DNA from 3 places in the Bacteroides ovatus genome. Region 3 is predicted to be linked to each of the others. Evidence: riboswitches for the same ligand, from Rfam matches in the RefSeq annotation. Region 3 holds a riboswitch; each other region holds the start of a gene.
What was found. Region 3 has a riboswitch for cobalamin ahead of Bovatus_RS07680 (TonB-dependent receptor plug domain-containing protein). Riboswitches for the same ligand answer to the same signal wherever they lie in the genome.
Positions count from the first base shown of each region.

Region 1: another riboswitch for cobalamin. It lies ahead of Bovatus_RS10510 (TonB-dependent receptor); the one in region 3 lies ahead of Bovatus_RS07680 (TonB-dependent receptor plug domain-containing protein).
Region 2: another riboswitch for cobalamin. It lies ahead of nrdD (anaerobic ribonucleoside-triphosphate reductase); the one in region 3 lies ahead of Bovatus_RS07680 (TonB-dependent receptor plug domain-containing protein).

Region 1 is NZ_CP012938.1:2,639,620-2,650,569, reverse strand. It holds gene Bovatus_RS10540 (MFS transporter) at 1-517, shown strand, start outside; gene Bovatus_RS10535 (Crp/Fnr family transcriptional regulator) at 520-1,098, opposite strand; gene Bovatus_RS10530 (MATE family efflux transporter) at 1,112-2,467, opposite strand; gene Bovatus_RS10525 (PKD-like domain-containing protein) at 2,596-4,308, opposite strand; gene Bovatus_RS10520 (PL29 family lyase N-terminal domain-containing protein) at 4,308-5,927, opposite strand; gene Bovatus_RS10515 (DUF5074 domain-containing protein) at 5,962-7,119, opposite strand; gene Bovatus_RS10510 (TonB-dependent receptor) at 7,116-9,179, opposite strand; cobalamin riboswitch at 9,317-9,534, opposite strand; gene Bovatus_RS10505 (putative transporter) at 9,667-10,950, opposite strand, start outside.
Region 2 is NZ_CP012938.1:1,704,574-1,715,523, reverse strand. It holds gene Bovatus_RS07000 (MalY/PatB family protein) at 1-1,091, shown strand, start outside; gene nrdG (anaerobic ribonucleoside-triphosphate reductase activating protein) at 1,171-1,656, opposite strand; gene nrdD (anaerobic ribonucleoside-triphosphate reductase) at 1,640-3,733, opposite strand; cobalamin riboswitch at 3,864-4,084, opposite strand; gene Bovatus_RS06985 (OmpA family protein) at 4,515-5,651, shown strand; gene Bovatus_RS06980 (STM4015 family protein) at 5,853-6,926, shown strand; gene Bovatus_RS06975 (STM4014 family protein) at 6,930-7,940, shown strand; gene Bovatus_RS06970 (STM4013/SEN3800 family hydrolase) at 7,927-8,781, shown strand; gene Bovatus_RS06965 (STM4012 family radical SAM protein) at 8,778-10,055, shown strand; gene Bovatus_RS06960 (STM4011 family radical SAM protein) at 10,067-10,950, shown strand, end outside.
Region 3 is NZ_CP012938.1:1,888,536-1,899,485, forward strand. It holds gene Bovatus_RS07670 (sensor histidine kinase) at 1-21, shown strand, start outside; gene Bovatus_RS07675 (DUF5106 domain-containing protein) at 180-1,124, shown strand; cobalamin riboswitch at 1,787-1,986, shown strand; gene Bovatus_RS07680 (TonB-dependent receptor plug domain-containing protein) at 2,170-4,212, shown strand; gene Bovatus_RS07685 (YncE family protein) at 4,236-6,209, shown strand; gene Bovatus_RS07690 (DUF4465 domain-containing protein) at 6,246-7,031, shown strand; gene Bovatus_RS07695 (tryptophanase) at 7,320-8,693, shown strand; gene Bovatus_RS07700 (GNAT family N-acetyltransferase) at 8,774-9,076, shown strand; gene Bovatus_RS07705 ((4Fe-4S)-binding protein) at 9,085-9,309, shown strand; gene Bovatus_RS07710 (4'-phosphopantetheinyl transferase family protein) at 9,471-10,103, opposite strand; gene Bovatus_RS07715 (gliding motility-associated protein GldE) at 10,081-10,950, opposite strand, start outside.

The DNA.
Region 1 (10,950 bases), 750 kb from region 3:
GGGTATCTTCTTTATTGTGGGGGTAGATGTTGCCACCAACTTTATCAGTTCTAAGCTGATGGCAGAACGTTTTGACTGGACGACAGAACAAGTGAAGTTTGCTCCACAAGTTTATTTTTTAAGTCGTACGGTAGGTGCTTTATTGGGTGCTTTCTTGTTGGCCCGTATCGCTGAAATAAAATATTTCCGTGTGAATATTGTTGCCTGTATTTTCTCTTTGCTTATTCTGGCCTTTGTGAAAAACGATATGGTAAATCTGATTTGTATCGGTGCTGTCGGTTTCTTTGCGTCATCCGTATTTTCTATCATTTATTCGATGGCTTTGCAGGCAAGACCGGAAAAAGCAAACCAAATTTCAGGGTTGATGATTACTGCTGTTGCCGGTGGCGGAGTAGTTACTCCAGTTATTGGGTTTGCGATTGGAACAGTAGGTGTTATCGGAGGCGTTTTTGTCACTTTAGCTTGTGTGTGTTATTTGACTTATTGTGCTTTTGGGGTGAAGACCGCGAAAGCCTAGTATTATTGCGGAGAAGATGCTATCTTCGCCCGAATCCTACTTAGCGACTGCGGAGTTATCCACAAGTAAGACGCAATATGTTTTAAAGGTACATATTGCAATAATTCCGGAGTCTCTTTGATAAGGTTGAGATAGCGTTCTTTAGCCCGTGGGCTTCCCGAGCTGATAAGCCAGTTCTCCTGTTGAAGAAACTGATGATCCATGAGGCGGAGCCCCAAATTAGCGAGTCCGATGGATGAGGCGAATAGCTGATTCAGAGCTGTTCGGGAAATACAATAGGCCACACTGTCACACATGACCTCAATATTTATTAATGAGTAGGCATTATCTACATAGCCCCAGACGGAGAAAGCAGCTTCTCCGTCTGAAGCAAACCAGATGGTAGTATCCACTCCGTCTTTATGATAATAGGCTCGCCATATTCCTGTCTTGATAAAATAAAGATTACAGTTCTTTGTCCCTTCGCGTACTATTAAATCTCTTTTTTTGAAATGTACCTCTTCCATATAGTTCAGTAGAGACTGTACATCGGTTTCAGATACCTTGTATCTATCGCAAAGTTTTTCAATGAATGTTCTCATATTGCAAAGATACTTATCGTCGGCAGACAATGAAACGATCTTTCAAATAAATTCCGAAAATATAGAAAGTGGTTAATAACTCTGCCAATGGTACGGCTAGCCAGATACCCGGTATACCCAATACCGGAGGGAGCGCAAAGAATCCCATCAACATAAATACGACTCCCCGGAGAAGAGTGATAATTGTTGCTCGCTGACCTCTTTCGACACTCTGATAATAACCAATGCCAATCATGTTGACGGCAAAGAAAATGAATCCTACTCCGAAATAAGGAAGCCCGTTTACTGCTATATCAAATGCAGCGTAGCTGCGGTCAATGAATAACGAAACGATGTCTTGGCAGCATAGTACGGTAAGAATGAAAAAGCTGATACCGCAGATTAAAGCGGTCCGAATGGCGAGATGCAGTGTCTTTCGTACACGCTCGGGTTGTCCGGCTCCGAAGTTATAGCTGATAATCGGCTGTGCGGATTGTGCAATGGCATTATAGACCATGAAGATGATAGGGAAGAAGTAACAGGCAATACTGAATGCTGCCACTCCGTCTTCACCGAGATGGCGGATGAAAACGTAGTTCCCCAGAAACATCATACAGGCAATGGAGGCTTCACTGATAAAAGCAGAACTTCCCAGTTTAATCATATAACCGATGTTGCGAAGAGTCAGTAACAGACTTTTGATACTTAACTTTATCCGGCATAGATGGAGGGTACGAGAGAAACGGAGTAAGTAAATCAGTGTCATCAACCCTCCCACGACAGTTCCCAGACTGGTGGCAAAAGCTGCTCCCATTATTCCCCAACCAAGTTCGAAGATGAATATATAATCCAGTATGATATTGAGTATGGCTGCAACCGCATTACACATCATGGTATAGGTGGGTGAACCGTCCAGACGGATGCAGAACATACCTATATTTAAGACTTCGTAGAATACGAGAAAAGGAATGTACCATGCCATATATTCTACAGCTAACGGCAACAATCGGTCCGAACTACCTAATAATCTGGCTAATGGCTCTATAAAATAAAGGCACAGAGCAGACAGGATAAGTATGAGCAATGCGGAAAAAGCAATTGCCTGAGTGATATTAATACTTGCTACTTTGCGTTTTCCCTGAGATAAATGAATGGAAGCCACCACCGAAGCTCCCACTCCGAACATCAGTCCGATACCCGCTGCGATCATAAAAAGCGGTGCAGTGATATTTACTGCCGCCAGCGCGTCACTGCCAATTCCTTTTCCTACAAATATCCCGTCCGTAATAACGAACAGAGCCGAGAATACCATCCCAAGTACCGTAGGAATTAGTAACTTACGGAACAACGTGGAGATGTTCATACTGCCGAAATCAATACTATCTTTCATAACTTTCTACCTTTGTCGTTGAAAATGGCGACAAAGGTAGGGTTATGGGAGGAGATAAAAATTACCATTTGGTAATTTTTATCTCTATATTTAATAGGGAAAAGAATCTCTTATGTATATTCTATCAATTATTTGAGCATGTTGAAATCCTTTATTCCAAAAACTTCAGTGGATATTTCACCCAACCAACCGCTTTTACTATTAACACCCACTTGTACTTTGATAAAATCAACGTACTTCAGGTTTGCATCCTTACCGTCGAAAGTTACAGCATGGGATATCTTGAAATGATTGTCAGACGGTCCGGCATTATAGTTGTCATCATCTGTCAGACGATCAATGGCGCTGAAATTATCAGCATATCCCCATTCATAACTATCATTTACCCAATAAGTACCATTACCGGATTGATCGTAATTACGCTCTTTCAGGCGAGTACCTCGCAAAGTATATTGTTTTTCCTTTACCCAGGCGGGATAATAATAATCTTGCCGGTGAAAAGCACCCAGATAATCAATAGACCCACTTTGACCATGATTGTCTGTCCATGGGGTGGGAAGCTGAATACCAGTTGGTTTATGATAGGTGACGGCATAGTCCTGCCAGGTTTCGGCTTTCCCATATTCGGATCCGCGCAATTCATACCAAGTGTCATTAGGTAACCCATCACCATTTTCGTCCTGCATTACCCATACAATTCCCGGTTCTGACGAACCATCAAAAGCGTTTCCTGTAATAGCAATGTTGTAATCTCCATCATTCACGATACTATGATCGAATCCAACGATGATGTATCCACCGAATCCGCCTAGGGAAACATAAGCCGTCTGATTGATTCGTTCTTCTGCATAGGTGCAGGCTTCTGCCATAGTTATTGTGTTATGATTCTCATTGATGAATTGACCGGGAGCCGGTAAATATTCATATACTTTGTTCATTGACGCAGAACTTGTGGCGCTAATCTTCCGCTGGTATGTTCCTGCGGGAGGGCAAACATTGACTTTTAATGTTTGCGTAGCGAGTATATATGAGTTCTTCATTTCGACCTTTACCGTGTGTTCTCCCTGCTGCTCGGATGTAAACAGATAAGTATCATTTTCTCCGGATTGCACTTGTTCATTGTCCACGGTCCATGTATAGACTGCATCCAGTGCATTATTCACGTCAACCGGTTTGATACGGATAGTTCTGCCGGCTGACATGTTATATTCCGTTTGCAGGAATGTCCAGTTGAAATCTACTTGATCCGGTGAACAAACTTCTACTTTGAAAGTTACTTCGTCATCGCCATCTTCATTGTGAGTAGCAAAACGAACTTGATATTCGCCAAGCTCGATTGTGGGGAGAGTACAGGTTAATTCGTTCGAAATATCTTCACCGTTTATTTGCCAGGAGTAACTGGTTTCCAGAAAAGAATCTACTATAGGTGTAATGGTTAGTTCAGAGCCTTGAAGCACTTTGAAACCTTTGTCGGCATCCGCAATAGAGATAGTAGGTACATCAAGTTGAAAGACATCGATACGTATCTCCTTTTCTGTTGTCCCTCCGGCATTGGTGGCAGAAATCAGAATGAAATACCTGCCTGCTTCATCGGCTGAAAATGTCAGGGTGGAAGTGGTACAGATACTCTTTCCATCTATTGTCCAGTTAAAGGTCGTTTCCGAATCGGTATTTTCATAAATGGGAGCGATGGTTATCTCCCGACCAATTTTTGTTTTATAGATGGAGGATTCTTCTTTCAAGGTAATGACAGGAGCGGAAAGAAGAGGAGAGTCCTCCTCTTCTTTCACGCATGATATTAATGCTAACAGAACAAATAAAAAAAGTATAATATGTTTCATTAGAATCTCACTGCTACATCATCATAAGCAAAATAGGCAGGTTGGCTGAAACCATATCCGTTATCATTACTTCCAGTGACATTAAAGTCTATTTTGACCACTTTGCCTAATGCGGATAAATCCCATTTTGTCCATTCAAGTATATTACCCTCGGCTCCAACCAAATAAAATTCCGGACGTGTAGCTACTTCTTTTCCATCTTCATCATAACCGATAGCAACCAGTTTCACCCAATCATCTTTGCCTGCGGGTGCGGTCAAACCGTTACCGTTGGCCACACAGTTGGCTAGGTAGGTCGTCATAGTCACATACATGTGGTCAACTACACGAGCAACTCCGTCTCCAAAGTAAATATAGGGTAATGGACCGTTGGCATATCCGGAATTGTCTGCATAGCCGTAATGTACGCAGAAGTTTTTGGAACCATTATGTCCTCCAAAACCAGTTTTTGCATCCTGATAATAAACGGCTAGTTGGTGCTGGAAGTCTCCATGAGTAAGATCCATATCCAGATAATTGGAAATTGCGTGTCCGCCACCCCAGTATTGGTAATCACCCCATCCGTTAGGAAGTTCGGAAGCAAGAAAAGTGTTGTTTGCATCACTCCAGTTATAGAGTTGGTTATTCTTAGGATAAAGTAGTGGGCCACCATATTGTTGGCTGTCAATTAATGATGACCAGTTTCTTTCTCCTACCATGTTAGCATCACCTTTATAATCAACATCCTCGAATGTCAAGAAGTGTGCTTCACGCACTGCTCTTAATTGCATTTTTATTACTTTACCGAAAGCTTTGGACGGAGTGACAAGTATTTTAAGTTCACCATCTTTGACATCATCACCTGAAACTGCCGGAGCTGTGATTCTTAAGTCTTTATCATTAAGAACCGCTGTCCATCCTTGCGGAATAGCAATTAATGTTGCGTCGTCTATATTGGCAGTTGTAAGAAGATACGTCCTTGTTTCATTAGACGAGAACAAGGTATAATCCCTATTGGCAATGTCAAATGTATATGTTTCCCCTTTGGGCAATGTGAACGACGTTCCATCTGCAAGAGTAACTAGTACATGATTGTCATTAACTGTAACAGATTTGAAGAAAGAGTCTCCGTCTTGTCCTTCCGCTTTCACAGGTTTTCCGTCTGTTCCGTTAATACGTTTGGCTCCTTCGCCTGTATCAACGGTCCAGTATCCGTCACTATCAACTCCCATAACTGGAGTTGTACCTGTCACTTTTAACTTGTTAGTTGCATCCGGCAGCCATTCTGTAGTACCGTTGGTAGTAATGGTCCAGTAATATATTCCGTCTTCGTCAGCTTTCACTCCAATCACAGGAGCATCTGTACCATTCTTTCCATTTTTGATAGATACGGTGCTTCCATCACTGAAGGTTAATGTGTAGCCATCAGATGTCTGTTCCGTGTTGGTGATTACTTTCCCTTGATTTAATGCGTCTACCAAACTCTGTAAAGTTGTAATTTCAGAGTTCATTTTCTTGACTGTTGTTTCTAGTGTTTCTATTCGTCCGTCGAGATCATTGACTTTATCCCAGAGATCATCGTCATTGTAGCAACTGCATACTGTAACGACAGTGAGCAGTAAAAATAGAATTTTCTTCATTGCTTTTGTTTTTAATTATTAATAGAATTGTGAATTATTGAATCTCTTTTAGTTTCTTATCTGTAAAGGCAATATGTGCCGGAATGTCCCCCGTGATGACTGACCATTTCTTTTTTCCATCCCGGGAGAAACAGTATAATGTGCCGGGAGTCACATAGTCTTTGGCATCGGTGACGAAGAATTCACCTGTTTCCGGATTGATTGCTATTCCATAAGGTATCTTGATAGATTTTTCCGTACCATCTGTAATAAAATTGCGGGTATCAGTTTTCTTTGTTTTTGTATTATAGATGGCGTAAGAGACTGTCCAACTGTTGGTGTAATAACTCCATTCTGTACTGTATACATACAGTGAATCTCTGCAAATAGCCATTTCTGTATTGGGAAGAAGCGGTAATTCATCGACTACTTTATCGGTATTGGAATCTATTACAAATGTTTCGGAGTAAGTGTCATAATAATCTCCCCGGGATGAGACATAAATATTTCCGTATTGGTCTAATTCCATTCTATGCAAATTGATTCCCACATCAATGGTTTTGATAACTTTGAATGTGTTCAAGTCGATGACGGATACCGTGCGGTCATAATTAGGTACGCGATACCCGCCGGAGTTGGCTACATAGAGTTTGTTGCCCACAATCACCATTTCTTCCGGCTGGTAGCCGACCACACAGGTATCCTTGACAGTCAGTGTGGTAGTGTCAACACGTGCTACATACCCCAGTCTGGCGTTGGGATCTATTTTGACAGGGCCTGCATACGAACTGACGTATGCATATTTATCTTTAAAGACGATATAACGGCAATTAGGTATGGAAATTTGCGTGATGTGTTTTGCTGTTTCTACATTCATCACTTCTACGAAATGAGAACAGTTGATGATGGCATATAACTTATTTCCATAGATTTGGATATCATTTCCCACATCCCCCAATTCTTGTACGACTCCCGGGTTCCGTTCCGCATAGATATTCTTATGATAGATACCGGTTTCGTAATCAAAGTAATCAAGGGTAGCCTTGTTGCTTCCCATATTTCCTTCATTGAGTAGAAAGAAACCTTTGACAGAGGTACCGTTTACTCCGGGAGTAACTTGGTTGGGAGTTGACGGAATAATGCGTTCATCTTCGCGACAAGAAGTCGATAGAAGAACAAAACAGATAATGATGGATAGAACAGATATTCTCATAACATGACGTTTAATTTGATTTTAAAACTTGTACCGGGCATAGGATAGCATTGCACTACTTCATATTGCTGATTGAAGATATTATTAATTTCTGCCGTTACACGTATTCCCGTTTTCCCCCATTGAAAAGTTTTGGATAGGGAAAAATCGTGGGTATACCAGGGCTGTGCGTAGTTCTCCGGGATATTGGCGACTGCTTCATAACGTTCACCTGTATAAATGAAACTATAGTTACAGGACCATGTTTGGTAACTTCCATTGAGGATGATGGAACCTCCATGCCAAGGTATATAAGGAATCTGGCCTCCATACCATTCACTGGTAGGATCGGTAAAATCCTGTGCCTTTTGATAGGTGTAATTGAAGAGAGTGCTAAGTTCCACCTTTCCGAAGCCCCATTCTCCTCGTATGGCTGCGTCTAATCCCCGAATTTCCACATGTCCGAGATTAATCATAGTCCAACGGAACTGGTTGGAGGTAGGCATGGCAATGATTTTATCATCTACTTCACTATAGTAACCATCTATTTGTAAGTCCAGGCTTTTCAGCCAATGGTTATTCCAGGTGTGAGAGAAAGTGATACCCACATCGTATTGGGTGGTATATTCTGGTTTTAAGTCCTTATTGCCTATAAAAGTATAATACAAATCATTGAGAGTTGGCATGCGAAAGACTTTCTTATAAAAGGCTCGTACATTCAGAGGGAGCTTGGTCAATGGTTGCCAGGTGGCTATGACAGACGGAGTGTATTTGTTTTTGGTGCCTGCATTGGCTCCTTTGGTACGTGTATTGTCGTCGACATGAGTATATAACAGGCTCGCCTGCAACATGAGGCGGTTGAAGTCAAAGGACGTGGCAGCAGAAGTCAGGATTGTATTACGGGTTGGATAGACAAAATCTATGAGATCGGCCCGTAATGTATTCCATTGGAAATCGTTGGATAATGACATACTCCACCAGGGATAGATGGTGAATAAATGGGCGGCCGAAGCATAGATTTCTTGCTGTCGGTAGTAATTGTCTACGTACATGGTGGTGACATCCAGTCTGGGATCGGATAAATAGTGGAGATAGTCATAAGCATATTTTCCGTTGGCTAGCAGACTGTACCAAGGCTTAAAATAGTTTTGAAAAGAGCCTTGCACAAACAGATTGGTATCCCACTGCCGGTCCTGATGGCGAAACTTACCCGGCTCTTCTCTTACCGCAGCTCCGGGGTATCCTCGTTCTGAATTGTATAGGTATGCTTTGGCTTTCCATTCTCCTTTGGGGATTTTTCCGAAGAATGCATTCTCCAAACGTAACATTCTTACGTCTCCATTTTGACGAACAGCTGTTGTGTCGTAACCATCTTTCTTGGCGTATGTGAATTTATATCGTCCTGATGTATACATATACTCCGTACTGATGGAACTGCTTATTCGTTCGTTGAAACGATGTTCCCAAAGTAGTGACGGATTGATGGTAGAGAATGAACCGCCTTTCACCCCGATGTTCAGGTTGTTTTTCTTTTCCCCTTTGAATAGGGGTTTTCGTGTCTGCATATATATGGCACTTGCGGAACTATAATCTTTGGCAGGTTGGAAGATGGCACTTTTTTGACCATTATATAGTGAAATGACTTCCATATTATCTAATGAAAAACGGCCTAGATCGACGACTCCATTTTGCGCATTTCCTAATTCAATACCATCGTAGAATACTCCGACATGATGACTGCCCATACTTCGTATATTGACGGTTTTTAGTCCTCCAATACCTCCGTAATCTTTTATCTGTACTCCGGAAAAGTAGCGTAAAGCATCGGCGACGGAGTAAACATTTAGCTTCTCAAGTTCTTTGCCGGACAGAATCTGTACAGGAGACATCTTTTTTTGCATCCGGTTGCTGTAGATAGTAACTTCTTTGAGTTTGAGAAGTGTATCAGACAGAGAAGTCTGATGCCGAACCCTGGACTGGGAAATGGCTGGTACTGTGGTAAATAGAGATAGAATCAAACATAATATCCACCGTAAATGGATACAATGCTTATTGTATGAATGGACTTGAATAGAAAGCATGTCTTTTATTTTATAGGTATAAAAAATCCGTTTGTTCAGATCTGAATTCAATCTACACAAACGGACATATAGCTATTATACCAAATAAAAGATAATTGCTTATTTTCTATTTGACTACTACCCGAAATCCCGCAGGTGTAAATCAGAGCATCAAGGCAGGTCTTCTGACTCATCCCATTTTGCAACGCCTTCCCAGATAAACTATCCAGTGACTTTCGTGTTGCAATTTTGCTCTCTGATTACAAGGAGCGGAGATTTACAGCAGCAGGTTCTGTTGCCGGTTTACACGGCATTCCCTTTTCATTCCTTAACAACGCAAAAGTTGTTTAAGGAAACCTTAATGGCACAAAGTTAGAAAGTTTTTATTAATTAGTTTGTTTTATTCTAAAAAAATATCCCACTGACCAATAACAAATATTCCGGCATCTGATTCTGTTTTCCCCATTTGTTAATAATCAATTGGATGGAAAAAGGATATATTAATATGTTATCCCAACGACAGAATCAATATTTGTGCCGTCAATACTCGCAGAAACATGGTGAGCGGATACACCGTAGCGTAGCCGACGGCAGGCGCATCACAGGAGGTCAGGTCATTGGAGTAAGCCAATGCCGGCGGATTGGTGGTAGAACCAGCCAGAACTCCGATAAGCGTGAAATAATTCAGCTTGCAATAATACCGTCCTATCAATCCCGTAATCAGAAGTGGCAGGATGGTTATGATTACTCCGTAGCCTACCCATATATATCCTCCGCCATGAATGACTGTGTCTACAAAGCCTTCGCCTGCTCCTAAACCTACGCAAGCGAGGAAGATGGAAATACCGATTTCACGAAGCATCAGGTTGGCACTCATGGTGGTATAAGTAATCAGCTTGTATTTCGGACCGAAACGGCTAATCAGGATAGAAACGATGAGCGGACCGCCTGCCAATCCTAGTTTCACAGGTTGCGGAATTCCGGGAAATGCGAAAGGAAGACTTCCCAGAATACATCCTAAAGCGATACCTATAAAGATAGGAATCAGGTTCGGATGATTTAAGCGTTTCATGGAGTTGCCAAGTACTTTCTCTGCATGGGCAACAGCCAGTTCGGAACCTACAATGGTGACACGGTCTCCCATTTGTAACTGTAATTGTGGAGAGGCTACCAAGTCTACTCCCGAACGATTGACGCGGGTGATGTTTGCTCCGAAGTTATTTCTGATTTTGAGTTGTGAAAGCGTTTTCCCGTTCAATTCCGGTTTAGTAATCAGGATACGGCGTGAAATGAGCTCTTTGTTCAGTTGTTCCCATTCCATTTTGATTTCCTTTCCGAAGAATACAGTAATTGCTTCCACGTCAATCGGGGTAGAGATCACTAATATGATATCCCCTACATGTAGAATTGTTTCGGAATTGACCAATTCGGTTTCTCCACCCTCGCGGTGTTTGATGCGGGAAATGACAAACTTACGGTTCAGTAACGGGCGGAGTTCTTTAATCCTGATGCCATCTACCGATTCGTTTCTCACTTCAATGGAGATAGGGCGTACGGTAAGTTCCTGGAGATGTCCCAGACCGACTTCTGCTTCTTTTTCTTCTTGAGCAGTATTGATGCGAAGGAGATATTTCAAAGCAAGCAGGGAAAGGATGATACCTACTACACCCAGCGGATAGCTGACAGCATATCCTAAAGCAATTTCGGGAGCATCTATGCCATTCAAATCACTGTTGGCCTGTTGTGCGGCTCCCAGCCCCGGAGTATTGGTGACGGCTCCGGACAAAATACC
Region 2 (10,950 bases), 180 kb from region 3:
ATGCGGATGTCTTGCCGATGTGGGTGGCTGATATGGATTTCCGTACAGCTCCCCCCGTCGTGGAGGCATTGAAGAAGCGGGTGGAACATGGGGTTTTCGGATATGTACGCGTACCTGACGCATACTACGAAGCGATAACCAATTGGTTTGCACGACGACATGCCTGGCGGATAGAAAAAGAATGGATTATTTATACTACCGGAGTTGTGCCGGCAATATCTGCTGCAATTAAAGCACTGACAGTACCCGGCGATAAAGTGATGGTACAGACGCCTGTATATAACTGCTTTTTCTCCTCTATCCGTAATAACGGGTGCGAGATGATTGCCAATCCTTTAGTATATAGAAACAGAGGGTATCAGATTGACTTTGATGATTTGGAGAAGAAAACTTCCGATCCGAAGGTAAAACTCATGTTGTTATGTAATCCGCATAATCCTGTCGGAAGAGTATGGAGTAAGCAGGAATTAAGGCAGATAGGTGAGATTTGTATTCGGAATAATGTGTTTGTGATTGCTGATGAAATTCATTGTGAATTGGTTTTTCTGGGGCATGAATATACTCCTTTCGCTTCTATATCAGAAGAGTTTCTTATGAATTCGGTAACCTTTGTTTCGCCTAGCAAGGCTTTTAATCTGGCAGGGCTTCAGATAGCCAATATTATTTCTGCAGATGCAAATGTACGGGTGAGAATAGATAAAGCGATTAATATAAATGAAGTTTGTGATGTGAATCCTTTCGGAGTGGAGGCGTTGATGGCTGCTTACAATGAGGGCGAAGAATGGCTGGAAGAACTTAAAATCTATTTGTTTGCGAATTACATCTATTTAAAAGGTTATTTTGATGAATATCTTCCGGAATTTCCCGTAATGATGTTGGAAGGTACATATCTGGTTTGGGTGGATTGCTCGGTCTTGAATCAAACGTCAGCAGAAATAGTAAAAGACTTGTTGAAGAAAGAAAAACTTTGGGTGAACGAAGGCAGTCTGTATGGAGAGACTGGTGAAGGGTTTATCCGTATCAATATTGCGTGTCCGCGACAGCGGTTGATAGAAGGATTAAACAGATTGAAGCGGGTACTGAAATCATAAATACGAATGAAAAGAAGTAGTTAGAAAAAAGAACGCTCAAACGGTAAATATAACATACTCCGTTTGAGCGTTTCTCTTATTAAGAAATCTTTTTGGAATGATGGGGGAGAAAACGATAAGTTATATCCTCCATTATTCCATTTTCTATGTGGTACAACCGTTGATTGGTCGTTTCAGATTTTAATCCTCCCAGAGACTCGATGTAAGGTCCTAACTTTATATATTGGAAATGAGATACATCAAAGTGCTCCGGCAGCTTGCTCTTCCCGGAGTACCATCCGACTTTTACCGGAGTGATGGTCTGCTTGTGTAAAAAAGCAGCTAATTGTTCCACTTCTGCGGGTGAAGCATCACCGCCCATGAAACAGACACAGGTAATTGCTTTTCCATATTTACCGAGCAGGGTAGAAAGACTTTCTTCCGTCAATGGTTCTCCTACGTCTTCCATCAGATATGCACTGTGGCACCCTTTACAATGGTTGGGGCAGTTGGAGAGGTTGATGGCTAATGTCACCTCATCCGGTATCTCCTGAAAAACAATATCATAATCAGCGTACCGGAGCATAATATCTTAAATCGGCCTCCTTTTGCCGTGCTTGGGAGAAATTGCTGATACGCTTCATATATCCGATGACGCGGGTCAGATAATCCACATTCTCGCTGTGACATTCGGGACATTCATGCAAATACCGTTTGTCGATATGATGGCATTTGTTACATACTGTATTCGGAATATTGAATGTGAAGTAGTTGCAACCTTCGGTAGCGGCAACACGAAGCAACTGCCGGTATTGCTCTTTGCTAAGATGCTCTTCCAGATTCATGTGCAAAGCCGAACCACCCGTCAGATGCTCGATATAACGATGCCCGTGCAGGCGGAATTTATCGACAATGTTCAGCGATTTGTCTTCTACAATATAGAAATAGCTGTTGTAACATTCGCGGTAAGTCTGGAATCCGGCTTCCTTGTCCCATTTCGCGTGTTTCACACCCACATTTTCGGCAGGAATCATTTCGCAGTTGAAAAGTACTTCTTTGGTACGATATTTCTTATTGTATTTCTCAATCATGCCGAGAATCTCCTGCACAAAAGCCTCGTATTTCGGATTGTCGTTGATGTCGATTCCCATAAATTGGGCTGCTTCCACCAGTCCGTTCACGCCGATAGTCAGATATTGGCGGCTCATATTGATATAACCCGCATCAAACAAAGGTAACATACCCTTTGCCTGCAATAATTTCAGGTTCTCATTATAGGCAAGCTGTACTTTGTGAACTAGGTCTACTACTTCTTCCAGGAAGAAAGGGTAGAGGATACCTGATTTCACAGCATGCTGTATACAACGGTTCAGATTGATGGTCAACACGCTCTTCGAACCGGTAGAGACTCCTCCGGCTCCCAGTGTATAACTAAAGCCATTGTCCTGTATTTCATTACGTAGACGGCAGCAGCTACTCAAAGAGTCGGCATTGTCACTCATATAGGTGAAGAATGAATGTCCTTCGGCATACATTTCAGCGGTGAAGTCGCCATATTCCTTATCCAGTACATCGCCGTCTTTGGTCAGGAGTGCCATTGTCTCTACAGGGAATGTCAGAACGGTGCGTGTACGCTCCTTATTAAACCATTTCATAAAACGCTTCTGCAACCAGCTAAGCGAATCCCAGTCGGGTTTGCTTCCGTCGGGGAAAACAAAGTGCTCGAAAAGGCTATTGAAATAATACTTGTCATAATAAGCCACATTCCAGAAAACTGCTTGGAAATTGCGGGCACCCGTAGGCTGGTTGATGGAATATACGATTTGCTCGAAACAGTCTGTGATGATTTTATCGATCGATCTTTGTTTCAGAGACAAGTCTGCCAGTTTATCCGGATGTTTATAATAGTCCTGTCCGTATTCCAAACCAATGAAATAGTTCATGTACATCAGGAATTCAGGAGTGGCACATGCGCCGCTTAGCATACTGGATACGATAAATACCATGTTGATAAATCCTCCGCAGAAGGATTTCAGATTGGTCGGGGCGGTAGAATTGCCTCCTACTGCTGTTGTTCCTGCTATCAGCCAGGGATACATAGTAATACTGGCACAGTAGTTCGCCAGATTGGTTTCATCATTTTTGTAGATGAAGTGATGATTCAGGAGTTCCAAATAACGGTCGGAAGCCTCTTTACCATACATATCCCTCAAACGGTCTGTCAGCAGGCGGCGGTTGAGGCGGATGAAATTGGATTTGGGCAGTTCTCCTATCAGCGTGGCGATATTCTTGTTTTCCACATTGGCGTTGGCATCGTACTTGCTACCGCTGGCAGGGTTGGAAGCATCGCAATAATCCATGAGGAATTTAAGTTTGTCTCTGACTTCACGGTCTTCCAAATGTTTTTGACGATACAGCATATACGCTTTGGCCACGCTGTAATAATGTTCTGCCATCAAGGCGACTTCCACCTGGTTTTGGATTTCCTCTACGTTTGTTCCGTCACTGATACTGACACGGCTTAACACATTGGTTATCACATCTTGTGTAGCAAAACTACCTACTGATAAAAATGCCTTGGATATGGCATTTTTGATTTTGTCGAGGGAAAAAGCTTCTTTTTTCCCGTCTCTTTTGATAATGAATATCTCCGAACTAATCATACCTATATTTTAAGAATTAACAAAATAGATTTAGTGCCTACATAGTTATTCATGCACGACAATTTCTGGAGACTTGTAATAAAATGGACCTGTACGATTCGTTCTATTGCCTTTCACCCGAAAGCCTGGAATAACGGAAATTTTATCGGCAGGTCTTCTGACTTGTTTTTGTTGTGGCGCCTTCCCGATCCGTTTCATGAATCAGTGGCAAATGAATGCCATAACATTTCTCTTTTTTATGAGAGAGATAAAACTTACAGCTACGGGGATAGTTCCGGATTTTCACTGGATTCCCTTTTAATTCCGTCTGGTGATAATGCCATTCCGGAAACCGATGTTGGCGGCAAAGTTAGAAATTAAATCAAGATTCCAATTGAAAAGGAAGAAAAATATTCGCTCTTTATCAGAACGATATATGGCATTAACAACCTGATAACTTTCCGTTTATGTTCTATTCTTCGCATTTTAGTAGAGTCCGGTTTATGTATTTCCTGCCTGATGGATGAATGAAAGTGTAGAATAATGAAATAAGATGCATAATGGTTAGCGATGTTGGGATCCCTTTCTCTTCAGGGAATGAGGCGTTTGCATTGATGTTTCCATATTTTAGATTTTTCGAAAGCATAATAGATGTTAATAGGGCTCATGGCTTGCGAACTAATTTTTGATATGATATGTTGTTTAAAGTGAATAACGAATTAAAAAATAAACTAGAAAGTTAGACATGAACAAACAATACATTTCTAATGATTTAGCAGATAAAACATTACATTTAAAACTTATGAATATGAGAAAATCTATTATTTTATTAGCTTTTATATTGGGTGGCTTTACAGTAGCAAATGCCCAATCAGTTGTAGAAGGTACCAAACTTACAGATAATTGGTCTGTCGGAGTAAATGCCGGTGGAGTTACTCCCCTTACTCACAGTGCTTTCTTTAAAGGTATGCGTCCCACTTTTGGAGTGGGAGTCTCAAAGCAATTAACTCCTATCTTCGGTTTGGGATTCCAAGGAATGGGATATATCAATACCACATCCAGTAAAACGGCTTTCGATGCTTCGGATGTCAGCGTATTGGGTAAAGTCAATTTGATGAATCTATTTGCAAGTTACACTGGCGAACCTCGTTTGTTTGAAGTGGAAGCTGTGGCCGGAATGGGTTGGTTACATTATTATGTGAATGGCGATGGCGATCAGAACTCCTGGTCTACGCGTTTGGGATTGAATTTCAATTTCAACTTGGGTGAAAGTAAAGCATGGACATTAGGAATCAAACCTGCCATTGTGTATGATATGCAAGGTACTTACCCTGAAACAAAGAGCCGTTTCAATGCTAATAACGCAGGTTTTGAGTTGACAGCCGGATTGACATATCACTTTAAGACAAGTAACGGAACACATCATTTTGCCAAAGTGAGAGTATATAATCAAGCCGAAATTGACGGACTGAACTCTTCAATCAATGCACTTCGTGCAGATGTAAACAACAAAGATGGTGAGATCAGCAATGCAAACCAACGTATCAACGGATTGCAGGAAGAACTTGAAGCATGCCGCACAAAAGTGGTTCCGGTGGAGACTGTAGTGAAAACCGCCCGTGTACCTGAATCTATCATTACTTTCAGACAAGGTAAATCGTCAGTTGACGCTTCACAACTTCCTAATGTGGAACGTGTAGCTTCTTACCTGAAGAAATATGCTGATTCTAAAGTGGTTATTAAGGGATACGCTTCTCCGGAAGGTAGTGTTGAAGTGAATGCCAGAATTGCCGCAGCACGTGCAGAAGCTGTAAAAACGATCTTGGTCAACAAGTATAAAATCAGTGCATCTCGTATCACTGCTGAAGGTCAGGGTGTAGGCGATATGTTTACTGAACCGGATTGGAACCGTGTAAGTATATGTACTATTGAAGATTAAACTGATATATTACAGAAATAGAATAATGAAGGCTGCCCCAAAAGGCAGCCTTTGTTGCATATCTTGGGTTGTATTTTTGAATACTCTGAAAGTTTAGTAAACAGATTTCTTTGTACATTACATAAAATGGTTATTTTTGCAGGTATTGTTCATGCGCGTTCTGTGTTGAGTGTGCAAATATCAACCATTAAAAACTGTATTATGAAGAGAGTATTCGTTTTTCAAGATTTTAAATCGCAGAAATTCTGGAGCATAGAGGTAGTCGGAACAGATGTTACTGTAAATTATGGTAAGTTGGGGACCGACGGACAAACACAAGTGAAAAACTACGCAACGACTGAAGAAGCTGAAAAAGCAGCCAGCAAACTGATTGCGGAAAAGACCAAAAAAGGGTATGTAGAAACTGCTGAAGAAACTGCACGTGAAATGAAAGTGGAAGCCAAGAAATATACTTTGAGTTATGATGAGTATGAAAACAATGTGAATCTTCTGGATAAGATATTGAAAGATAAACATCTCTCTGAATATAAACAAATAACAATCGGTTGTTGGGATTATGAGGGTGGCGACTGTTCTGCCTTATTACAGGGAATGATTGAAAATAAGGAGAAGTTCGCACAAATAGAAGGCTTGTTCTGGGGAGATATTGAGCAGGAAGAACAGGAGATTTCATGGATTGAACAAGCTGATATTAGTCCGCTGCTCGATGCCATGCCTAAATTGAAAGATCTGAAAATCAAAGGAACCAATAATCTGCGTTTGGGAAAGACTTCACGGCCGGAGTTGCGGTCACTCGAAATTATCAGTGGTGGCCTGCCTACCGAAGTGGTAGAAGATATTCTTGGTTCTGATTTCCCCAATCTGGAAAAACTGATTCTATATGTTGGTGTGGAAGATTATGGATTTGAAGCTGATATTGAGATATTCCGTCCGTTGTTCTCCAAAGAACGTTTCCCGAAGCTGACTTATCTGGGGATCGTCAACTCTGAAGAACAGGACAAGATTGTAGAAATGTTCCTGGAGTCGGATATTCTTCCCCAACTTGAAACAATGGATGTTTCGGCTGGTACTCTCAAAGATGAAGGTGCCCAATTATTGCTGGATAATATGGATAAGATCGCTCATTTGAAGTTTATCAATATGCGCTATAATTATTTGAGCAAGGAGATGAAGAAACAGTTGCAGAGTCTCCCTATGAAAATAGATATTGCTGAAACTGAAGAGGCAGATGAATATGATGGTGAATTGTGGTATTACCCGATGATTACAGAATAGGAGATGCAGATAATCGTTGTCAGCAACTCTCTGTCCAAACGTATAGAATACTTTATTGAAGCAGGCAAACACTTGCAGACGGAAGTTCGTTTTATGACTTACGGGGAACTTTTTAACTGCTTGCCGCAACTACGGCAGGCAGTTATCAAACTGGAACCTTGTGTAAGCGATGAAACGAATTTCCTGAAATATGCGCTGTTGAATCAGGCATATAAGGAGACACTGCAACGTTTAGGCGAGATGAGGCTATCTGATGACGTGTGCTTTTTGAATACTCCCCATGCTTTATTACGTGCTCTTGATAAAAAGGAAACTAAACAAGTGTTGATGGACAGAGGGTTGAAAGTGACTCCGATGTTACCTTCTCCCCGTTCTTTTGATGAGTTGAGAGAGCTTCTTGCCGATTGCGGTAGAGGATGCTTTTTGAAACCCCGTTACGGTTCGGGGGCGGGAGGTATTATGGCTGTTCGCTATCAACCCAACCGGAATAAATGGGTAGTCTATACTACCTTACAACAAGTGGACGGAGTCATTCATAACACCAAACGTATCCACCGTTTGAGTACGGAAAAAGAGATGATCCCGTTGGCGGAAGCGGTGATGCAAACAGAAGCTATTTTAGAAGAATGGATTCCTAAAGAGCAGTTGCAGGGAGAGAATTATGATCTCCGGGTAGTGTGCCGGGAATCTGAAATTGATTATATCGTTGTGAGATGCAGTAAAGGAAGCATAACCAATCTGCATCTGAACAATAAGGCACATTGGTGGAACGAATTGTCTTTGCCGGAAGTAGTGCGGCAACAAATCTATTTTCAGTGTCAGGAAGCGGTTCAATCTTTGGATTTGCAATATGCCGGAGTGGATGTACTGATAGAGAGAGGAACAGATATTCCTTATATAATAGAAGTCAACGGACAGGGAGATCATGTGTATCAGGATATGTTTGCTCATAATTCTATTTATATTCAACAGATAAAAAACATAAAAAAGAGATATAACCATGCAAATAGATGAACTGCCGGCTGGCGAACAGACCCAAAATCCGGATCTGGATATGAATCAGGTGGTGGGTACTCATGATATATTGATGCTTTGCTTTGATACCTTGCGTTATGATGTCAGCAAGGAGGAAGAAGCGGCGGGAAGAACACCGGTACTGAACAGTCACGGAGGAGAATGGGAAAAAAGACATGCACCGGGAAATTTTACTTACCCGTCTCATTTTGCCATCTTTGCAGGATTTCTGCCTTCTCCGGCGGAACCTCATTCGCTACGCAGCCGTAAGTGGTTGTTTTTCCCTGTGCAAGCTGGTACGGGACGTATTCCGCCTGCGGGAAGTTATCCGTTTACGGAAGCAACTTTTGTGCAAAGCCTTGCCAATGTAGGTTATGAAACGATTTGTATAGGAGGGGTGAACTTCTTCAGCAAGCGTAATGAACTGGGGCGTGTGTTTCCCGGTTACTTTACTAAAAGTTATTGGCTGCCGACCTTTGGATGCACGGCACCCGATAGTACTGAAAAACAAATTGATTTTGCATTGAAGAAACTCGAAAACTATCCGGAGGACAAACGGATTTTTATGTATATCAATTTTTCTGCTATTCATTATCCGAACTGTCATTATGTGGAAGGCAAAATGAAGGATGATAAGGAATCACACGCTGCCGCGCTGCAATATGTCGACAGTCAGCTCCCCCGTTTATTTCAGGCCTTTCAGAAACGGGGAAATACGCTGGTGATTGCTCTTTCCGATCATGGCACTTGCTATGGAGAGGATGGATATGAATATCATTGCATATCTCACGAGACGGTTTATACAGTCCCTTACAAACACTTTATTTTAACGAAAAAATGAATCAACCGCTACCACGATATGTAGACTATATGTATAGTTACCCACATAAAACTGCTTATCGTTCTTTTCCGTCCCCGGTTTCGCTGGTTCCTTACCTGAAACAGGTGGAAGGACAGAAAGCATCGCTTTATTTCCATATTCCTTTTTGTAGTCATAAATGTGGATATTGCAACCTGTTTTCTCTGCAAACAAATCGTGCGGATTATATCGCAACTTATTTGGAAACTCTTCACAAGCAGGCGCAACAGTTGTCTCCACTCACTACCGGACTGGCATTTGATAGTTTCGCCATTGGAGGAGGCACACCGTTGCTCCTCACTGTTCCTCAACTGGAATACTTACTGGATACAGCTGCCTTATTCGGAGTGCATCCTTCACATACCTTTACTTCCGTAGAAACATCGCCGGAATATGCCGATCCTGCCCGTTTGGACTTATTGAAGCAAGCAGGAGTGGCTCGTGTGAGTATTGGCGTACAGAGTTTCCTTGACGAAGAATTAACTGCTTTGAAAAGACGTCCCCGGCGAGACATGATTAATCAGGCGCTGGAGGCTATCCGGAAGAGACAATTCCCGTTTTTTAATATTGATTTGATTTACGGAATCAAAGGACAAACTGTGGCCAGCTTTCTTTATTCATTGGAACAGGCTCTTCTGTTTCAGCCTAACGAACTCTTTATCTATCCGCTATATGTGCGACCGGAAACGGCTATCACGGAGCGGGAATCCGACGATGTCTGTTTTCAGATGTATTGTGCCGCTTGTGATTTGTTGAAAGACAGAGGTTTTCTACAAACTTCGATGCGGCGTTTTATTCATCATCCGTCTACTGATGCGGAAATCTCATGTGGGGATGAAGTGATGCTGTCGTGTGGCTCCGGCGGACGCAGTTACCTGGGTAATTTGCATTATGCCACCCGGTATACTGTTTGCCAGCGTTGTATTGCCGGAGAGATAGATGATTATATGGGCACTACTGATTTTACAGTGGCTCGTAATGGATTTATTCTTTCGCAGGAAGAACAGCGGCAACGTTTTATCATTAAAAATCTGATGTATTATATGGGGCTTGATAAGGCCGAATATGAGCGTCGTTTTGGAGAATCACCGGATAATGTGCCGTTGTTTCGACAGTTAGCTGAACGGCAATGGATAGAAGATACGGATAACGGTCGTATTTGTCTGACTTCCGACGGAATGGCATACTCCGATTATATTGGTCAGTTGTTCATTACTCCTGAAATAAGAGAACTGATGGAAACTTATTCTTATTGAACGAAATAGAAATGGAAAACGAAGGCTCTTTACTTTCCTTCAGGCGTATATATTATCGCGGCAAATTGAATAGCTGCAACTATACCTGTTCTTATTGCCCTTTCGGCAAGAAGTCGCATCTGGCAGATACGACACAGGACGAACAGGCATGGAATCGTTTTATAGCAGCTATTGAACAATGGAAAGGGGAGCCGTTGCAGTTATTTATTATTCCTTACGGTGAAGCATTGATCCATCGTTATTATCGGAAAGGAATGATGCACTTGGCAGCATTGCCACAGGTGGCTGGAATTTCCTGTCAGACTAACCTTTCTTTTCCGGCTAAACACTGGCTTGATGAGATTCGTGTAACTCCCACTGTGATAAGTAAGATAAGGCTTTGGGCCAGTTTTCATCCGGAGATGACTTCGGTAGAGAAATTTGCGCATCAGATTCATATACTCCATCATGCGGGAATACAGGTATGTGCCGGAGCGGTAGGAAATCCCTCTGCAAAGGCCGTACTCAATGATTTACGGAATGCTCTTTTACCGGATATTTATTTATTCATTAATGCTATGCAAGGGTTAAGGGCACCATTAAGTCAGGAAGATATTCAGTTTTTCAGGCAACTGGATAATCTTTTTGAGTATGACTTGAAGAATGCTCCGGTACAATGGGAAGTTTGCGCAGGAGGAAGGAATAATTGTTTTATCGATTGGAAAGGGGATATGTATGCTTGTCCCCGAAGCCGGGTGAAGATTGGTAATTTTTATCAAGGTGATGGAGCTGTTCTGCCGCTATCTTGCGAGAGGAAGGTTTGTGATTGTTATATTGCGTTCAGTAACCTGAACAATCACCCTTTACATCGAATCATGGGAGAAGGGGCGTTCTGGCGAATACCGGACAAGCCACT
Region 3 (10,950 bases):
ACATTGGCAAAGGAGAAGTAAAATCAGGAGTTATCCTGCAAAACTTGTCTAATCAAAAAAAACTAACAGAAGAGAACGCAGCAAAATAAAAGGAAGAAAAATTCTTTGAATAAAGTAGAAAGGACATTATCTTTGTCACCAATGTAATCTACATAAGTTCAATGTAATAATTGTTAGTTATGAAAACAAACATCCATATTCTTCCAGCTATATGCATCCTTTGCCTTTGTGCCTGCAAAAGCGGCAACGCTTCCAGTCTGAACAAAAATGATGTAAGACAAGACACCATTAAAACCTTTACATTGCCTGCCATCCCCCCAATGATGACAGCCCCGGAACAACGGGCAGACTTTCTGGTAAAACACTATTGGGATAACGTCAACTTCGCCGACACTAATTACATCCACCACCCCGAAGTGACCGAACAAGCTTGGGCGGATTATTGTGACATACTGAATCACGTCCCGTTGGAAACTGCACAAGAAGCCATGCGGAAAACAATCGAACAAACGAATGTAGACAAAAAAGTATTCACCTACATCACCGACCTGGCGGATAAATATTTATACGACCCCAACTCCCCCATGCGTAACGAAGAATTCTATATTCCCGTATTAGACGCCATGTTAGCTTCTCCCTTGTTAGAGGAAATTGAGAAAGTACGTCCTAAAGCCCGCCGGGAATTAGCACAGAAAAACCGTATCGGAACCAAAGCCCTGAACTTCAGCTACACATTAGCTTCCGGCGCACAAGGCTCCCTCTATCAACAGCAAGCCGACTATATCCTCCTATTCATCAACAACCCCGGCTGTCATGCCTGCACAGAAACAATAGATGCCCTGAAAAACGCACCTATCATCAACCGACTTTTGGGACAAAAGAAACTAACAGTCCTCTCTATCTACCCTGACGAAGAGTTGGACGAATGGAGAAAACACCTGAATGAATTCCCCAAAGAATGGATCAACGGATACGACAAGAAATTTGCCATCAAAGAACAACAACTATATGATTTGAAGGCTATCCCCACCCTCTACCTTTTAAACAAGGAAAAGACCGTGCTCCTAAAAGATGCCACCGCACAAGCTATCGAAGAACACCTAACTAATATTGAATTAAAGTAAAAACGGTGCAGAAATGAACTAATTTATTTCTCACTGATTGTAGCTATTCCCTTTATGTGCTATAATTATTCCGGAGTTATACTAAATATAATCACTCTGGATACATATATTTATTCGTCGGACTATAGTCCGACGTAAAGTTGACTATAGTCTTTCTTTCGAAGCACTATAGTCCAACGAAAGGTAGACTATAGTTCGACGAATTAATATATGCATATAGAGATATTATTTTCTACAGAATTGGAATGTAAATTTAGTACTTGAATTCCTTGTCTAAAACATTTGATTCATATCGGTGCAGTAAGGAACAAAATAGGTGGATACCGCTGCATCCACCTATAAAAAACTACCAATTATGTTTCAATAAATCTGTTTCATACGTCCAACGTTGGACATAGACAAGGATACTTTTTAAAAGCTAATCTTATGTCAAAGGCGGGCAACTCAATACCCGTCTCTAAAATCCGCTAATTTGGTAAATTTTGTAATAAGTGGCAGTCTCATTTACAAAAATACAAAAAATATCGAAGAAAACAAGTAAGAAGCAACAAATAATCGGTCCTTGCACGGCTCCTCCAATCTCGTTCTTTTTGGTTCTTTTTTTTCGTATCAAGACGAAAGAAAAAGAACATCCCCCAACTTGGAAAAAACAAATAAACTCCCTATCTTTGTCGCGCATTGGTTTGCGACTCCCATGCGGGGGAAGCAATTAAAAGGGAATCAGGTGTAAATCCTGAACAGTCCCGCTGCTGTAAGTTCCATGCATGTTACAAGCAATTCACTCATTGCCACTGGAGACTAATCTGGGAAGGCGTTTGTAACAGGAATAAGTCAGAAGACCTACCATGCAATTATGTTTCACTGCTTTCGAGGAAAAAGCGTTGAGTCTAATGAACCGGACAAGTCGTCTATCATTTCATTCATCACTCTAATTCAGAGAAAGTGTGTTAAAACGAATAAACTCTGCCAAGTTTATTTATGCGTGTCCGGTCGAAGGGATTTCGCCCGGACACTTTTAAATAGCAACAGACAGAAAAAGAACTAAATGAAAGAGAGAACATTTAAGAAAATGATCTTTGCAGTATTTTACTGCCAATTCTTATCCATACCACTTTTTGCACAACAGCAAAAGGTAGATACGACACATACATATTCTATTCCTGAAATAACAGTATCAGATATCTATCAGACTCGCGAAGTACGTTCTACCGCTCCCCTGCAAGTATTCTCCAAAGACGCCCTGAAAAACCTGCACGCCCTGCAAGTATCCGACGCAGTGAAACACTTTGCCGGAGTGACCGTAAAAGACTACGGAGGTATTGGCGGACTAAAAACTGTATCCATACGAAGCCTGGGAGCACAACATACCGCTGTTGGCTATGACGGGATCACCCTAACCGATTGCCAAACGGGACAAATCGACATCGGGCGTTTCTCACTTGATAACGTAGACAGACTTTCTCTAAACAACGGACAAAGCGATAACATCTTCCAACCTGCCCGCTTCTTTGCGTCAGCAGGCATCTTGAATATCCAGACACTTACTCCACAGTTCACAAAAGACAAAAAAACCAACATAGCAGGAGCTTTCAAAACAGGTTCCTGGGGATTAGTCAATCCCTCCCTCCTGCTGGAACAACAATTCAATAAAACATGGAGCATGTCAGTCAATGGCGAATGGATGTCTTCTGACGGACATTATCCATATACACTGCGCTATGGAAGTGCAGAAGGAGATCTGTCCTCACGTGAGAAACGGAAGAATACAGACGTACAAACATTCCGTGCTGAAGCCGGACTTTACGGTAACTTCTCCGATAAAGAACAATGGCGGTTGAAAGCCTATTACTTCCAATCCTCCCGGGGACTACCCAAAGCTACCACTTTCTACAACGACCATTCTACCCAACACCTGTGGGATAAAAACACTTTCATACAAAGTCAATACAAGAAAGAATTCAGCCAACAATGGGTATTCCAAACCTCTGCCAAGTGGAATTGGAGCTATCAACGTTACCTAGACCCCGATACAAAGAACTCATTAAAGAAAACAGAAAACAGCTACTACCAGCAAGAATATTACCTTTCCGCTTCTGTACTATACAGACTGTTGAGCAACCTCTCATTCTCTCTTTCCACCGACGGAAGCATCAACACCATGAACGCCGATCTAAACAACTTTGTACACCCCACGCGCTATTCATGGCTAACGGCATTCGCCGGCAAATACGTGAATGACTGGTTAACAATCTCCGCATCCGCATTAGCAACCATTATCAATGAAGATGTAAAGAAAGGCGGCAGTGCCGGCAATCACCGTAAATTAACCCCTTATGTAAGTGCTGCATTCAAACCTTTTCATAATGAAGAATTCCGTGTACGCTTCTTCTATAAAGACATTTTCCGTCTGGCAAGTTTCAACGACTTATATTACGAAGAAGTAGGAAACACACAACTAAAGCCGGAAAAAGCCAAACAATACAACATCGGACTGACATACAACAAAAATGTATGCTCGTTCCTACCCTATTTGTCAGCAACCATCGACGCTTATTATAATAAGGTAACAGATAAAATCATCGCTTATCCTACCAAGAACCTTGCAGTATGGAGCATGAAAAACCTGGGACAAGTTGACATCAAAGGTATTGATGTTACAGGAAGCCTCTCCCTCCAACCCGGGGAAAAAATCCGCATCAACCTCTCGGGTAACTATACATACCAACGAGCATTAGACGTTACCCCACCCGATCCAAACACGTATGAATCAACATACAAACACCAGATAGCCTACACTCCCCGCGTCTCCGCTTCGGGGCAGGCAGGTATCGAAACACCATGGATCAATCTGTCTTACTCATTCCTATTTTCAGGAAAGCGCTATGCGTTGGGACAAAACATTGCCGAAAACAGATTAGATAGTTATAGCGACCACAGTATTTCTGCAAGCCGTGATTTCCTGATAAGAAAAGCCACCACCTCTTTCAGCTTGGAAGTACTGAACCTGATGGACAAGAATTACGAGATTGTGAAATACTTCCCAATGCCCGGACGATCTGTAAGAGCAACAATAAAAATAAGATATTAAATATTATAAAATAAGATATTGACGTGAAAAGGAAATTAATATATATATTCTGGTGCTGGCTGTCATCGATCTTGTTATTCATGGCATGTGATGACATGGAAGACAAACCTTTCACATCAGGCATTATAGGTGATCCGACAGAAACAGGTACCGCCGAATTATATGTATTATGTGAAGGACTGTTCAACCAGAATAACAGCTCATTGGCACGTTTCTCTTTCGGTAATCAACAAATGGTTCGTGATTACTTCAAAGCAGTCAACCACCGAGGATTAGGAGATACAGCCAACGATATGGCTATTTATGGAAGCAAGGTGTATGTCGTAGTCAACATCTCCAGTACAGTAGAAGTGATAGATTTTCGTACAGGAACCTCATTGAAACAAATTCAGATGCAGGCAGAAAATGGGAGTTCCCGCCAACCACGCTATATCACTTTTCATAAAGAAAAAGCATACGTATGTTCCTATGACGGAACCGTTGCGCGTATAGACACAACTTCCCTCTCCATAGATGCTATCACAACAGTGGGACGTAACCCTGACGGCATTTGTGTACAAAACGAAAAGCTATATATTTCCAATTCCGGCGGATTGGATTATTCATCAGGGCTGGGTGTAGATAATACAGTATCCGTTGTCGATATTGCCACATTCAAAGAGAGTAGCAAAATTATAGTAGGCCCGAATCCCGGTAAAATAATAGCAGGTCCGGATGAAACCGTCTATGTAGCCACCCGTGGCGAAGATATAGAAGCCGGAGATTATAATTTCGTCAAGATAGACTGCCGGACAAACAAAGTCACTCAATGTAACGAGAAAGTGCAAAACTTCGCCATCGACGGAGACATAGCCTACCTATATAATTACAACTACACCACACAGACTTCTTCTATCAAGATGTTCAATCTGAAAACAGAAGAAACAATCCGTGAGAATTTCATAACCGATGGAACTGTGATAAAGACACCTTACGGTATCAATATCAACCCTTACAGCAACAATGTATATATCACCGAAGCACGCGATTACACCACTTACGGCGACTTACTTTGTTTCAACCAACAAGGACAACTCATGTTTCGCCTAAACAACATCGGACTTAACCCGAATACCATCGTATTCAGTGACAAAGCCTCACAAAGCAATATTGACGACAATGACGATGACACGGAAAACCCTCTAGCTTTCGCCAATAAAGTATGGGAATACCGCCCTGCTCCCGGACAATTTATCAATACTACCACATCAGCATACAAGGATGGATTTACCTACGATGAAATATTGGAAGAAGCAACCCGCAGAATCCAGCAAAAATCGCTTATTACATTAGGAGGATTCGGTGGCTACATTGTTTTAGGATTCCCACAGCCCATTCCGAATGTAACGGGAGAATATGACTTCAAAGTAAGAGGTAATGCTTACTACAATTCCAAAACCGGAACAGGAAAACTGGGAGGAAGTGCCGAACCGGGAATTGTATTCGTATCCAAAGATGCAAACGGTAATGGAAAACCTGATGACGAATGGTATGAACTGAAAGGCAGCGAATACGGGAAAGATACAGAAACCCGAGAATATGAAATAACCTATTACCGTCCGAACCTAGCCAACCAAAATGTTTTCTGGAAGGATAATAAAAAAAACGAAGGATATATTCTCCGCAACAGTTACCATAATCAGGAATCCTATTATCCACTTTGGATAGAAGATGATGAAATCACATTTCAGGGAACACGCCTAAAAGATAATGCTGTCTTAGAAAATGGATTATGGGTAGGATATTGTTATCCATGGGGATATGCAGACAACCATCCCAACACCAAGGAAGGCAGTAATTTCAAGATAGATTGGGCTGTGGACAGTAACGGCACACCAGCCGACTTGGATCAAATAGATTTCGTTAAGATTATGACTGCAGTTAACCAAGACGCAGGACAAATGGGTGAAATATCAACCGAAGTCACAACCGTTGAAAACTTACATTTCAAAAAATAATCAACAATTTATTAATAACTAAAATTAGAAAAGAACATGAAAAAATTATCCTTATTATTACTATTATCAGTATTTATATTTTGTGGCTGTAGCGATGATGACGATACAAAAACATACATACTTAGCTTGCCTAATTACGAAACTCATACACTCGACATGGGCGATCAAGAAAATCCGGATGATTCATGGTCAGTAAGTAGTGAGTGGGGAACAACTAACTATAAATACAATCTGTTAACTGACGCAAGTGGAATCTTTGAATTTGACTGTGTATCTTCAACATACGGTTTCTATTCAGATAGCTTTGCATTTACGAATTGTACAGTAGAAGATTGTCCAGACTTCGCAAGCTATGATTATCGCGCTATCACCAAAAAAGGGGTAATCAATAATACATACGTTATCGTTGGAGCTGCCGGATATAAAATCGGAAAGAATTCTGATAAAGAAGCCGCAATACGATTCAGAGATCACGACAACCCTAATGAACTGGAAGACTATAGAGTAAAAGGACTATATGTAACAAACAGTGTCTATGCTTATAGCAGTATGAAAGAAGGAACTGGATATTATGGTGAAGAAGAAATATTCGGAAGCAACGACTCATTCAAACTTACTATCTACAATTATGATAAAACAATGCACGTAGATTGTTATTTGGCAGAAGGAACCAATCTCCTCGATCAATGGAAATGGGTAGATCTAACTTCATTGGGAGAAACGAAAGGACTAAAATTCTCATTAACATCTACCAAAAAGAATGAATACGGTCCATTGACACCGACCTACTTCTGTCTTGACGGTATCACTATCGAAGACTAAATAACCACTGCTCGATTGACCTCAACCTATTATATATTTATTTTTAATCAGCCTATTGATTACCAATAATCAAACTTATAATCATACTCAATCGAATGCATAATTTTAAAGAGCCGGATATCCTTTTAAGGGATCCGGCTCTCTTTATATCTTCTTACCACAAATTGATATATCACTAGCCTACGGAGAAATAATTCCATCAGCCACAACTTACAAAAAGTCATCATATATTTGTTAATCACGCAGATTTTAGCTACATTCGTCGACCTAAACTATAAATCTACAACAATGGAATTACCTTTTGCTGAATCATGGAAAATCAAGATGGTAGAACCCATCCGGAAAAGCACACGTGAAGAGCGTGAGCAATGGATTAAAGAAGCACATTATAATGTCTTTCAACTCAAATCAGAACAAGTTTATATCGATCTCATCACCGACTCCGGCACCGGAGCGATGAGTGACCGTCAATGGGCGGGAATGATGCTAGGTGATGAAAGCTATGCCGGAGCGACCTCATTCTTCAAGTTGAAAGAGATGATTACGAAACTAACAGGATTTGAATACATCATACCAACCCATCAGGGACGTGCCGCTGAAAATGTTCTTTTCTCTTATTTGGTACATGAAGGAGACATTGTGCCCGGCAACTCACATTTTGACACCACCAAAGGGCACATCGAGGGACGTCATGCCATCGCATTAGACTGCACCATCGATGCAGCCAAACAAACCCAACTAGAAATACCGTTTAAAGGAAATGTAGACCCTGATAAATTACAGAAAGCCCTCACAGAATACGCTGAACGGATTCCTTTTATCATCGTCACCATCACCAACAATACAGCCGGAGGACAACCCGTCTCTATGCAAAACCTGTACGAAGTACGTGCCATCGCCGACAAATATGGCAAACCCGTACTTTTCGACTCTGCACGTTTTGCCGAGAATGCCTACTTCATCAAAATGCGCGAAGAAGGTTACCGAGACAAAACTATCAAAGAAATCACACGGGAAATGTTCTCTCTTGCCGATGGCATGACAATGAGCGCCAAGAAAGACGGAATCGTCAATATGGGCGGATTTATTGCCACGCGACGTGCAGACTGGTATGAAGGTGCAAAAGGCTTCTGTGTACAATACGAAGGCTATCTCACCTACGGAGGCATGAACGGACGGGATATGAACGCCCTCGCCATCGGACTGGACGAAAACACCGAATTCGACAACCTCGAAACACGTATTAAACAAGTGGAATACCTGGCAAAGAAACTGGATGAATACGGAATCCCTTACCAACGCCCAGCCGGAGGACACGCCATCTTCATTGATGCGCCTAAAGTGCTGACACATGTTCCTCAAGAAGAATTCCCGGCGCAGACGCTAACCGTAGAGCTCTACCTGGAAGCCGGTATCCGTGGATGCGAAATCGGTTATATCCTTGCCGACCGTGATCCGGTGACCCATGAAAATCGCTTTAACGGCCTTGACCTACTTCGCCTCGCAATCCCCCGCAGAGTATATACCGACAATCACATGAATGTAATAGCTGCCGCCCTCAAAAATGTATATGAACGCAGAGAAAGCATCACTCATGGAGTACGTATCGCCTGGGAAGCTCCCTTAATGAGACACTTCACAGTTCAATTGGAAAGATTATAAACTTGGAGAATATTTGTTCGCGTAAAACAAAAGTGTTCCCCAAGTGTTTATATTATAATCGAACTTAATACGTAAAAATTATGGCAGAAGATTATAAATTAATAGACAACGAAGAAAAACATCGGTATGAGTTTCAGATCGATGGCAAAATAGCTGAAATAGACTATATCAAATCAAACAATGGAGAAATATACCTTGTACATACCGAAGTACCCGCCTCATTAGGCGGCAAGGGAGTAGGCTCACAACTTGCGGAAAAAGCATTGGCAGACATCGAGCGACAAGGTCTACGCCTGGTACCGCTTTGCCCGTTTGTAGCCGGATATATTCACAAACATCCGGAATGGAAGCGAATTGTAATGCGTGGTATTCATATTAAATAAATACATATATGGGAAAAAAAATTGAATATACCAATGGTGAACTGACCATTGTGTGGCAGCCTGAATTATGTCAGCACGCCGGAATATGTGTAAAGATGCTACCCAATGTTTATCATCCCAAAGAAAGACCCTGGGTGCAGATTGAAAATGCGACAACAGAAGAATTAATTGCACAAATCGGCAAATGTCCGTCAGGAGCATTGAGCTATCGACTTAATAAAAAAGAGAAATAACCCAATAGTGAAAGACTTCGCTTGAAAGGCTTTGAATTCATAAAAATGAGATTGCTTCAAAATAAAAAAATGAGGCAGTCTCATTTTTCGTTTTAGAAAGACACTACATTCGGACAATGATAACACACCGAGAAAAGAGCCTCACACATTTCCTCGTCCGTTCAATTCAATGTCCACGTCAATACAAAGTCCGGACAAATACGATAACCGACAGAATAAAGTTCTTGCTGCGCCGTAACTAACTCCTGAACCTGAAACGTCCCCTCCTCTTGAGGAATAAAATGCGTCAGCCGGAGTTTACGAAGATCAGCATCCGCATTTTCCATCCGCTTGAAAACAGCTTCCTTTGCCGACCAATGCAATAACAGCCCCCAAGTTATATCTCCCTGATAAGATTCTACTTGCTCGTCAGGACGGACATAGCGGTCGCATACCTTGTGAACCCGTTGGGCATATTGTTCAATGTCAATGCCTACCGGAACCGAAGAAGCAAGCATCACCGCCACATAACCTTTCGTATGAGAAATACTGATAAAAAAAGAATGATCTGTGAGATAAGGTTTCCCCTCGAGAGAGTAACCGATTTCCTTATCCTCCTGCAACATGGAATACAGCAGAACACGAACCGACAACCATTCCATCTTACGACGTTCGGAGACAAAGCGATTCAATTCCTGCTCACAGAAAGCTCTTCGCGCACCGGGCAAAAGAAGCAATAAAGCATCCAAAGACTCTTCCATCTTCCAGACAGCCCACTGTATGCCATTCGTCTTATACTGCAGAAACGACGCCATCTTCCATTTCTTTCGGCAGAATTGTAAACTTAACTTTCAATATACGGCGACTATCCATTTCGAGCACTTCAAACTCATAATTGTGATACGTCACTTTCTCATGCAGCGCCGGGAATTCACCTTTAATTTCGAGCAACATACCTGCCAATGTATCTGCATCTCCCACCACCTTTTCAAATTCGTCTTCGTCTACTTTTGCAATCTTATAGAAATCCGTCAACTGCGTTTTCGCTTCAAATATCCAGGTATGGTCATTCAAAACAACGTATGTACGCTCTTCATCATCGTATTCGTCGTGAATCTCACCTACAATCTCTTCGATAATATCCTCCATCGTTACCAGCCCGGAAGTTCCTCCAAACTCATCCACAACAATAGCAATATGAATCTTATTCGCCTGGAAGTCACGCAGCAAATCATCAATCATCTTCGTCTCCGGCACAAAATAAGCCGGACGAATCAATGACTGCCAACGGAAATTATCCCCCTTATTGACATGAGGCAGAAGGTCTTTAATATACAGCACCCCTTTAATATTGTCCCGTGAACCGGAATAGATAGGAATACGTGAATAAGCATTTTCAATGATACATTGCATCACCTCCTTGAAAGAGGTACGGATATCCAGATCGACCATATCCAGACGTGATGTCATCACCTCCTTCACGGTTTCCCCACCGAAACGGATAATTCCCTCCAGAATATTGTTCTCTTCAGAAAGCTCCGCTTTATCCGTCAATTCCAACGCGTGCGACAGTTCATCCACAGAAATATTGTGACTCTTCTTCACAAAATGCTTATTCAGAAAAGTTGTCGAACGCACAAGCACAGTAGCTATCGGACGGAA